DNA from 2 places in the Thalassotalea fusca genome. Region 1 is predicted to be linked to the other one. Evidence: predicted binding sites of a transcription regulator. Region 1 holds the regulator's gene; the other holds the start of a gene.
What was found. Region 1 encodes LexA, which represses DNA repair genes until DNA is damaged. Its sites were predicted from a motif close to TACTGTATNNNNATACAGTA; they were not measured.
Positions count from the first base shown of each region.

Region 1 (5,388 bases):
GTGAGTGAGCCACGCTCACCTGAGTTGCTGCAAGCGTCTTTATCGATCGCTCACCAGCAATCCCCTGATGACTTAATTGTGCTGGGACAGTTAATTGATAGCTATATTAAGCTGGGTGAATACGAAAAGGCGATGACACTCGCTGATAAACTCTTAGGCAATGCTCAAGCGCAACAAAATATTCAGCAACAAGGTGTCGCATTTTTGTATCAAAGCAGAGTGCTAACACAAAAGCAGTTATTTGAACTAAGTGAAGTTAAATTGATTACTGCTAAAGAAAAATTCACTCAGGTTAATGATTTGGCAAGGCTTATAGATTCTTTTCATGCTCATTCATGGATTAACCATCAATTTAACGACTATGAGGCGATTAAAGATAATCTGACAAGAGCAGCAATGTTAGCACTTGAAATTCAAGATATAGAGCGTGAGCTCCACGCGCTAACCTATTTGTCGGTAATGGCACATAAACATAGAAAAACGGAAGATAAATACACTTTCTTAACCAAAGCGGAACAAAAAATGACAGCGTATCAATTGCCGATTTATCGTTTCGCGAAAATTCCATTCCATCATGCAATATATACTGACAGTAAAGACGGCAAAGAGCCTCATCTTAGAAGGGTACTTGAGTATACAGAATTGACCCCAGACCACTGGGTTGCCCAGTCGAGTAGAGAACAACTCATGCAGTATTATATCGACAAAGGTCGATTGCGCGATGCACAACAATTACTGAGCCAAGCGGTAACAGTCAATGCGGATAACGCTTATTTAAAAGCACTTTATGCAAGGGCTAGCAAGCAGCAGACTGAGTTTATTCGTTATGCAAAGGAAGCCTTCGAATTGGCGCAGTTAGCGGGTATTAATAGCATCAGCTTAGATGCAGCACTAATGTTATGTAGCAATCCAGATACGCAAACAGATTTTGACTTCTACTCGCAATTTATTAGTGAAAACGCGACAGCAAATTGGCGTAAGAACAATCAGAATGTACTCGCATCATTAAGCTTAATTGAACAGTAAGCGAGTTTGATTAGTAGAAATTACGCATTGACTGCCTAAATCACCTTGGTGTTTAGTCAATTGATTGCAAACAACGCCAGAAAAGAAAGAAATAAAGAAAAGAACCAGCAATAGCTTGATACAAATGGCTATTGTTGGTTCAAATAATCAGTGACTAAGATTGTTCAATCGAAAACCAATTGAGTTTCCAGTCATTGTCGAGCGATCTCAATGTAATTGTATGTTTGCCTTTTTCCAAATGAATGGTTCCACCGTTTTGCGTTTTCCAGTCATGGTAGCCGCCTGTTGCGTCAATTTTTTGAACTGTGAGTTTTTTGGACTCGTTGTAAATTTCAAATCCTAGGGTGTTCCTCGGAGATGCAACACGATAAGACAGCTGATACGCACCTGATTTAGGAACTTCAATTTGATAGCTCATCTCAGCACCTTCACCGATGCCTACAGCACCTGTAAGGTTATAGCCTATGCGACGAGATTTATCTGAGGTAAATGAAATACCAGTGTTGTTTTTTGTATCGGTTATTTTAGTCGCCCATTCGGCTTCAACTTGCGCGGGTAGCTTAACCCAACTAGCCGCTTTAGTTACTGGGGGAGCATAGGTGCTTTGTGTGTGTCGCCTAACTGCAACCACTGTATAATCATAAGCATGCGCTGGCACGTTGCCATCTATAAACTGCATTTCATCAATATTATTGGCTATCATCTTAAACATTTTTCCCGGTAGTGCATTGCGATAAACGCGATAACTAACAGTATGGTCATGCTGATCGTTGTCCCAGGTTAGCCTAACACTATTACTGTTTTGACTAATCTGAAGATTTTTTACCGGCGCGGGGATTTCGGGTAGCAAATCACGGCGTTTCTGTGCTTGTTGTTGAGCAAATTCAAGTGATAGGATGAATTGCCTAGTTTCGTTCGAAATCGGTGGGATTTGGTTATCTATTACCAACCTAAATCCGTTGACACCACCAGAAAATATCTCGTCTGTTGAACGGCGGTTAGCTAATGGAAAGTGACTCCAGTGCCAGCTACTACCACGGACTACACGACGATCACACTTACCGTCAATACGTGCAGAACCATCTGTTGGTGCACCTTCATAAGTTCCTACGTAGCAATCGGAGAGAAACTCGACTACATTGCTGACCATATCGTGTAATCCAAATGGGTTTGGCTTGTACATGCCAACGATACTGGCGTAGCCAGAATTATCTTCGCAATTTGCAACTTCACCGGTCCAATTGTAGTAGCTTGTATTGTTATTGAGCTGCAATATGCTTTCACCGCGTCGATCTCCGGTATTTTCATAATCACAAACGAGCGTATTGTCTTTATCATCTCCAAAGTAATAATCGGTTTTAGTTCCAGCACGCGCAGCATATTCCCATTCGGCTTCAGAAGGTAGTCGATAGGGTCTGCCAGTTTCTTTTGCTAACCATTGTGCGTACGCATTAGCGGCTTGCCAGTTGATACACACAACAGGCTGATGTTCACTGGTGTTTAGCCTGTTGGTTTCCCAATTTCCTTTGCTGGGCAATAAAAACCACACATCTAACTCGTGTCGGCACGTTTGAGGTACAGGATAATTGGTCATTTCAACGAAACGACGGAATTCAGCAACAGTTACCTCGTACTTACTCATGCCAAAAGACTGGATGTTTACGGTGTGAATAGGCTGTGCATTAGCACGGCTAGTTGACCCCATTTTGAAACTGCCAGCAGGGATTTGTACCATGACAGGTTCGATTGGTTTATTGATAGCGTAGGACACACTGCTAGTGGCAATACTCATAGCAATTAAAAGCTTAGTTATTTTCATAGTTATTCCTCGTAAAAGACTGGCGCAATATGAGCAATAGCGCGGTGAAAAGTCCTATGAAAAACCTAGCTTTAGCTAAAAATAGAAAAATTTTAGAAATATGAATAGATAATTTCTGATTAAATTCAGTACATACCTTGCGTTTATTTACAGGCTGTATACAATGACAGTGATACTGTTCAAAAATACAGGGCTGTTATGCGACCACTTACCCCAAGACAACAACAGATCTTTGATCTGATTAAAGAGAAAATATCAGCGACCGGCATGCCACCAACACGTGCGGAAATTGCTGATTTTTTTGGTTTTAAATCGGCAAATGCGGCGGAAGAGCATTTAAAAGCTCTGGCCAAAAAAGGTTACATTGAAATGTTGCCAGGAACCTCGCGTGGCATTCGACTAGCTGAAGAGTATGCCGAAGAACAAGGACTACCACTTATTGGCCGTGTCGCTGCAGGAGAGCCAATTTTGGCGCAAGAGCACGTTGAAGAGCGTTATCAAATTGATGGTAATCTTTTCCACCCTGCAGCGGATTATTTGTTGCGGGTAAATGGCGAAAGTATGAAAGATATTGGCATATTAGATGGTGATTTACTGGCTGTGCATCAAACGACTGATGTGCAAAACGGTCAAGTAATCGTGGCGCGTGTAGAAGATGATGTTACTGTTAAGCGCTTTAAAAAAGAAGGTAATGTGGTGTATTTACATGCTGAAAATGAAGACTTTGCACCGATCAAAGTAGATCTCGCTAACCAACATTTTAATGTTGAAGGAATTGCCGTTGGTGTAATTCGTTCTGCTGACTGGATGTAATTGTTTTATATATCATCGCTAACTATTAGGTTTATTGGCGGAATGTTCAATAAGCCTAACTTTTACCGTTTTTTGAATCTTTTCTTACTCTCCTAATTAAATCCAATACCAAACTTCCTATCTAACGCGTTTTCAAACGAGTTTTAGATTAAAAAGTAATCAGTAAAAATTTTTCACGAATTTGTCAAATCAGCTTTTTTTCGAGTGCCTGCTTAAAAATACGACAATTACTGTAGTTCGTGTCACCACTGCGTTATAGCGCTTTTAGAGTGGTAACTCTATTGTTTTTATTGCCATTTCTAAGCATAGCACGCTAAATTAAAAATTGACCTAGTTTAATAATTAAGTAATTCTAGATTAGAAAGTAAGCAATAATAAGAATATGGTGGTGTTACGGTTTCTTGCGGAAGTCAGTAGCAAACGCCAAATCAAAAATAACAACAGAAAAATAAAAATGACGTGCCTAGCATGAGCTGTGTATTACTGCCTAAGCATGACTTTACATTTAAAGGGCGGAGGAGATGTCGAGTGAAAAGACGTAACCTAGGTTGGCTGTTATTGGGGTTTTTAGTTTTACCCGGTATAGCTTGGGCTGAAATGGAACTTAATCTTACCCAGGGGGTAACAGAGATAAGTCGAGAAGTGTATGGCTTACACATGTTCGTGCTTTACATCTGTACGGTAATTGGGATAGTCGTTTTTGGTGCTATGATTTGGTCGATGATTTTTCATCGAAAATCGAAAGGCGTAACACCAGCAACATTTCATGAGAGTACAAAGGTTGAGATTATTTGGACGGTAGTGCCAATTCTCATTTTGATTGGTATGGCGATTCCTGCAACCAATACGCTCGTTGAAATGGAAAACAACGACAACTCTGATATCACTATTCAAGTCACTGGTTCTCAGTGGAAATGGCACTACAAATATTTCGATCAAGACATAGAGTTTTACTCTGTATTGGCCACTCCACGTGAAGAATATGACAATCTAAATGGCCAGTCAGCGGAAAAAGGTGAACACTACTTACTGGAAGTTGATCGTCACTTAGTTATTCCGGTCAATAAAAAAGTTCGATTCTTAATTACGTCTGATGATGTTATTCACTCTTGGTGGGTACCAGCGTTTGCTGTTAAACAAGACGCTAACCCAGGTTTTATTAATGAAGCTTGGACCATCGTTGATGAACCAGGGATCTACCGCGGCCAATGTGCTGAGCTTTGTGGTAAAGATCATGGCTATATGCCTGTTGTCGTTGAGGTAAAATCTGAAGCAGACTATGCCGCTTGGATTGATGAGCAAAATAGACTTATTGCAGAAGCTGCTGCAGCTGAGCAAGCGTCGTTAACTGCATCGCTGTCTAAAGAAGAGCTTATGTCGTTAGGTGAACAAACTTACACTGCGTATTGTGCAGCGTGTCACCAACCTTCAGGGATGGGATTACCGCCAGCATTTCCAGCCCTTAAAGGAAGCCCAGTTGCGACCACAGGGCCCATAAACACTCATATTGATATTGTATTGAACGGTAAGGCAGCAATGCCAGCCTTTGGTAAGCAATTAAGTTCAAAAGAAATCGCAGCAGTTGTGACTTATGAACGAAATGCATGGGGTAATGACACCGGCGATCTAGTGCAAGCCGCAGATGTTAAAGCTGCCAGTGGTGGCGCCAGTACCGCTGTACCTGCAGTGAGTGAAGAAGTTGTGGAGACGGTACAAGAAGCCGCTGCAGA
Region 1 covers NZ_JBQRUN010000002.1:120,607-125,994, reverse strand. The annotation lists gene ACSLUK_RS02940 (winged helix-turn-helix domain-containing protein) at 1-1,026, shown strand, start outside; gene ACSLUK_RS02935 (SUMF1/EgtB/PvdO family nonheme iron enzyme) at 1,181-2,845, opposite strand; gene lexA (transcriptional repressor LexA) at 3,044-3,658, shown strand; gene coxB (cytochrome c oxidase subunit II) at 4,256-5,388, shown strand, end outside.

Region 2 (5,388 bases), on a different contig from region 1:
AAAAGCGGATATCTCGGAATGGAAAACAGGAGAAACAGTCCTGCTTTCTGGCAAAATTTTAACAGGTCGTGATGCCGCACATAAACGTATTCAACAATTACTGGAGTCAGGTGAAGGTTTACCTGAAGGCGTTGATTTTACAGATAAGTTTATTTACTACGTTGGCCCAGTTGATGCGGTACGCGATGAAGCTGTAGGTCCAGCAGGCCCAACAACAGCAACGCGCATGGATAAGTTTACTGAAATGATGCTTACGCAAACGGGCATTATCGGCACTATTGGTAAAGCAGAGCGTGGTCCTGCAACCGTTGAAAGCATTAAAAAGCACAAGTCAGTTTACTTAATGGCTGTTGGTGGTGCTGCCTATTTAGTCTCTAAGGCAATCAAGAAAGCTAAGGTCGTTGCGTTTGAAGAACTAGGAATGGAAGCTATTTACGAATTTGAAGTAGAAGACATGCCAGTTACCGTGGCAGTTGATAGCCAAGGTGAATCGGCACACGTAACAGGGCCAGCAATATGGCAGGCTAAGATAGAAGAATTAGACAAAGAATTAGCTAAGCAATAAACTGCTAGCTCTTTACTGAACTCTATTCTTAAAAAGCGCTCTTCAGAGCGCTTTTTTTATGTTCATCATTCAGTTAAGCTAGAGGGCATTCGAATCTCTTACGCTAATAACAATAAGAGTACATGGACTAAGTAAGAATCAGAAAATTATGAAAAAGATTACGAAAGTTTTATCTCATACCATCATGGCAAGCGCGTTGGCTACCGCAGGCTTATATACGTCATCAGTCAATGCTGCAACGCTAGCAGACGTACTCAAAGTCGGTACTGTTGAGCCAGTATCCGCAAAAAGCAACGTGCTGTCGGTGGAAACACTAACACAGCTCAATCAACTCCATAACTTAGCTGTTTCGCCAGATGGTCAATGGGCTGTCTATGGGGTGAAAGAGGGTTTTGTTAGCAGTAACAACCACTTATACTTACATTCGTTAAAAGATAACGAGGTGCGCCAGTTAACTAGCCATAACAAGTCTGAAAGCAATGTGGTTTTTGCGCAAGACAGCCAAAGCATCTATTTTCTATCTTCTCGAAGCGGTAGCTCACAAATTTGGCAACTACCGTTATTTGGTGGTGAGGCAAAGCAAGTGTCATTCCTGCCGGTTGACATCAATGGCTTTAAAATCAGTCAAGATGGGAAGCAGTTTGCTTTATCGATTACAACGTTTGCTGGTTGCACTAATTTTGAATGTATCAAAACGGCCAAGCAAGAAGCTGAAAATGAAAAGCACAATACGCGTGTTTATGATCAGTTGATGGTGCGCCATTGGGATCACTGGCTTGATCGATTCAATGAGCATATATTCCTTGGCCACGTAAATAGCAAAAACCAACTAACCAATGCTCAAGATATTATTGCTAATTGGAAAAGTGATATTGCGGGGATTGGTCAGGTGGCGTTTCACCCTGATGGTAAGTCGTTAGTGTTTTCAGCCAAAGCACCAAGTAAAGATCAGGCATGGACAACTAACTTTGATATTTTCCAGTGGGATATCAGTAAACAAACATTGACGAATTTGACCGAGACAAACACTGCTTGGGATGCCAAGCCTGTTTTTTCTCCAAACGGACGTTACTTAGCGTATCTGGCGATGGCCAAACCTGGTTATGAATCTGATAAATTCGCGATTAAAGTTATCGACAATAATACTGGGCAAGTGAAATCTGTTGCGAGTCAGTGGGATCGTTCAGTAAGCGAGTTAGTATTTGCCGACGATAATCGTACGTTATATGCCACAGCACAAGATATTGGCCAAAAGAGCATATTTGAAATTCACCCAGAATTTGGTGATGTTCGAGCAGTCTATAGTACAGGAACGAATGGTGATATTCACGTTGTTGATAACACCATATACTTTACCCGCCATACGCTAAATGCCCCTAAGGATTTGTTCAAAATTGCTCGAGACGGCTACGGCCTAACGCAATTAACCACGCTTAATAAAGACAAGCTAGCAAACATCTATTTTGGTAACTACGAGCAGTTTGATTTTAAAGGCTGGAATGGTGAGAAGGTGTATGGATATTGGATGAAGCCTGCCAATTATCAGTCGGGTAAAAAGTATCCGGTTGCGTTTTTAGTGCATGGTGGACCACAAGGCAGCTTTGGCAACATGTTCCATTATCGTTGGAATGCACAATTGTGGGCGGCGCAAGGCTATGGTGTAGTGATGATCGACTTCCATGGTTCGACAGGCTACGGACAAGCATTTACTGACTCTATTGCGCGTGATTGGGGCGGAAAGCCACTTGAGGATTTACAAAAAGGTCTAGATTTTATCGTTAAGCAACAACCATGGCTTGATAGACAACGTACGTGTGCATTAGGAGCATCGTATGGTGGATATATGATGAATTGGATTGCGGGTAATTGGTCTGATGGCTTTAATTGTTTAGTAAACCACGCTGGTCTATTCGATATGCCAAGTTTTTATGGTTCAACGGAAGAATTGTGGTTTCCTGAGCATGACTTAGGTGGTGAAGTGTGGAAGCAAGGTTCTGATTATCAAAAATTTAATCCGGCGGCTTTTGTTGAAAACTGGAAAACACCTATGCTAGTCATTCAAGGTGAGCTTGATTATCGTGTGCCGTATGCGCAAAGCTTAGGCGCGTTCACGGCACTGCAAAGACAAGGTATTGAAAGTCGTTTAGTGATGTTCCCTGATGAGGACCATCATATTCGCAAGCCGGACAATCTGATTAAATGGTATCAAGAAGTATTTGCTTGGCTTAATAAATACACGAATTAACAAATCATCACCGAATGATTTAAACGGCTCACAGGGATTTTCTTGTGAGCCGTTTTTTTTATTACAATTTCATATCACTTGTGGTTTAATGGCTGTAATTATTTACAGTGTTTTTTTGTGTTTATGTCGCTAGATAACCTAACCAGTGAACAGTTAATGTGGGCCTTACTAGGCGCAATCGCCATTTTTATCATCGGCAGTATGATGGTGATAATCTTTTTACGACGTCTATATAAGTTACAGTCGCTGTTAGTTGCTAACCAGTCAGAATTTGCGCTCGGGATGTCAATGCGCTTCGATACTATCGACAAGCAGCAACAAGCGTTTGTTCAACAATCACAGATATTTGCTCATGGACAAGATAAGCAATATATCGAGCTTGCTAGGCAACTAGAGCAATATATTGCAGATCTTAAAATGAAGCTCATGCGCCAGCATAATGAATTTAGCCAACAACAAATGACGGCAATAGCTGCCCAAAACGAGAAAATTCTTTCAACGTTGCACGTTCACCAAAAGAGCTTTAATGAGAGCCAATTAAAGTCTGTTGACCAGCTTGTTGATCATTTAACCAAAGCGTCAATGATTAATCGTGAAGAACAAGCCAAATCGCTACAAGCTTCAAGTGATCAATTAACTAAACAAATGCAAGTATTAACGGAATCTACAGAAAACCGCTTGAAAGAAATCAGTGCGGAAGTAGAAAAAAGGTTAAGCGAGGGCTTTGACAAAACAACTAAAACTTTTAACGACATTTTACGCCGTCTGGCCCTAATTGATGACGCCCAAAAGAAGATTACTGAATTATCAAACAATGTCGTAAGTTTGCAAGAAGTGCTGGCGGATAAACGTTCACGTGGTGCGTTTGGTGAAGTGCAACTCAACGCATTAATTAGAAATGTTCTTCCGGAGCAGCATTTCGCGCTGCAGCACACGTTGTCTAACGGTAAAATCGCCGACTGTGTGCTGTTTTTGCCTGAACCAACTGGCAACGTAGTAATCGATTCTAAGTTTCCACTAGAAAGTTATCAGCGAATGATGGATGTCCAGCTTTCTGAAAGTGATCGTAAGCTAGCATTACGTCAATTTAAAGCTGATATAAGAAAACACATTAATGATATCAGTGAAAAGTACCTTATTGAAAAAGAAACCTCAGATGGCGCATTAATGTTTATTCCTGCGGAGGCGGTATTTGCAGAAATTCATGGTCATCATAGTGAGCTTGTCGAATATGCAAATAAAAAGCGTGTGTGGATTTCCTCGCCTACTACATTAATGGCGATTTTAACAACGGCACGTGCGGTTATTAAAGATGAAGCAACACGAGAACAAATCCATATTATTCAGGCGCACTTGGGCGAATTAGCCGCAGATTTCAACCGATTTAAAGGGCGTTTTAATAATTTAGCCAAACATATTGATCAGGCCGCGATGGACGTAAAACAAATTCATACGTCGGCTAATAAGATTTCAGGCCGCTTCGAGAAAATAGAGCAGGTTGAATTACAAGGCGAACCTAAACATGCGCTAGAGCGTGTTAATAGTTGATGCAAGTAGGTACTTGCCGAACACTTGGTGCATTAAAAGTTGCATCGTTTTGATTCTGGCATTAGCTTATAAGCTCAGAGGCGTAAAACAATAATAATTGACTGTGGTAGGAGTACTAATTGCTGCATAAATTAAACGGCATTAAAACAACGTTGTGGACGAGTTTACTCGTATCCTTAACGATGTTTTTTGTGACATATAGCCAAACTTTTTTACTGACAAAGCAGCCATTAATCGAACAGGTATTATATGGTCTAATTGGCGTAGCTCTCATATTAACAGCTCAGTTTGGGCGTAGCCGTTTTACCTTTTTAACATTGGTTTTGTTTGCTTATATCGTGGTTGTCCAGCACGAGCTTATACCTTCTGTGACCTTGTCATCGAATAAAAACTGGTTTTTCTTAAGTTTTATTTTTTTCTTAGTTTACCTCTCAATGGTGAAAGACAGAGGGTTAATGTCTGTACACTTGATAATGCGTGTGATAGGCATTGTTTCATGTGTGGCTCTGGCTAAGCTGTGGCTGATGGGACATGTTATTGCGATTGACTACCTTAAACATCATGAGTTTGCCGCTGCATTTTGGTCTAATTCTCAAATAGAGTTACCGCTATTCATATCAGTCATTATCTTGTTTTGGCACAGCATTCGTGACCCTAATTTGTTAAAGGCAGGGTTACTTACAACCTCAATTATTTGGTTATTAACGTATTATCAGCAAATCGACTTACCACTTTCATTTATCATTACATTGCTGATCGTACACTTTATCGCGGTCATAATTATCGATTCATATTATTTGGCTTACCGTGATGAATTAACCAAATTACCCTCTCGTAGAGCCCTTAACCAAATGGCGCTCTCGTTAGGGCGTCGATACACGGTGGCGATGATGGACATTGATCACTTCAAAAAGTTTAATGATACATATGGCCATGATATTGGCGATCAGGTGCTAAAATTAGTAGGAGCCAAGCTGGCGCAAGTCAAAGGGGGCGGGCGTGTATTTCGCTATGGAGGGGAGGAATTTAC
Region 2 covers NZ_JBQRUN010000004.1:154,129-159,516, reverse strand. The annotation lists gene ACSLUK_RS06800 (fumarate hydratase) at 1-565, shown strand, start outside; gene ACSLUK_RS06795 (S9 family peptidase) at 714-2,810, shown strand; gene ACSLUK_RS06790 (DNA recombination protein RmuC) at 2,967-4,358, shown strand; gene ACSLUK_RS06785 (GGDEF domain-containing protein) at 4,478-5,388, shown strand, end outside.
Region 2: a site for LexA is predicted at 2,901-2,920, ahead of ACSLUK_RS06790 (DNA recombination protein RmuC). Genes of this name have one in related genera too.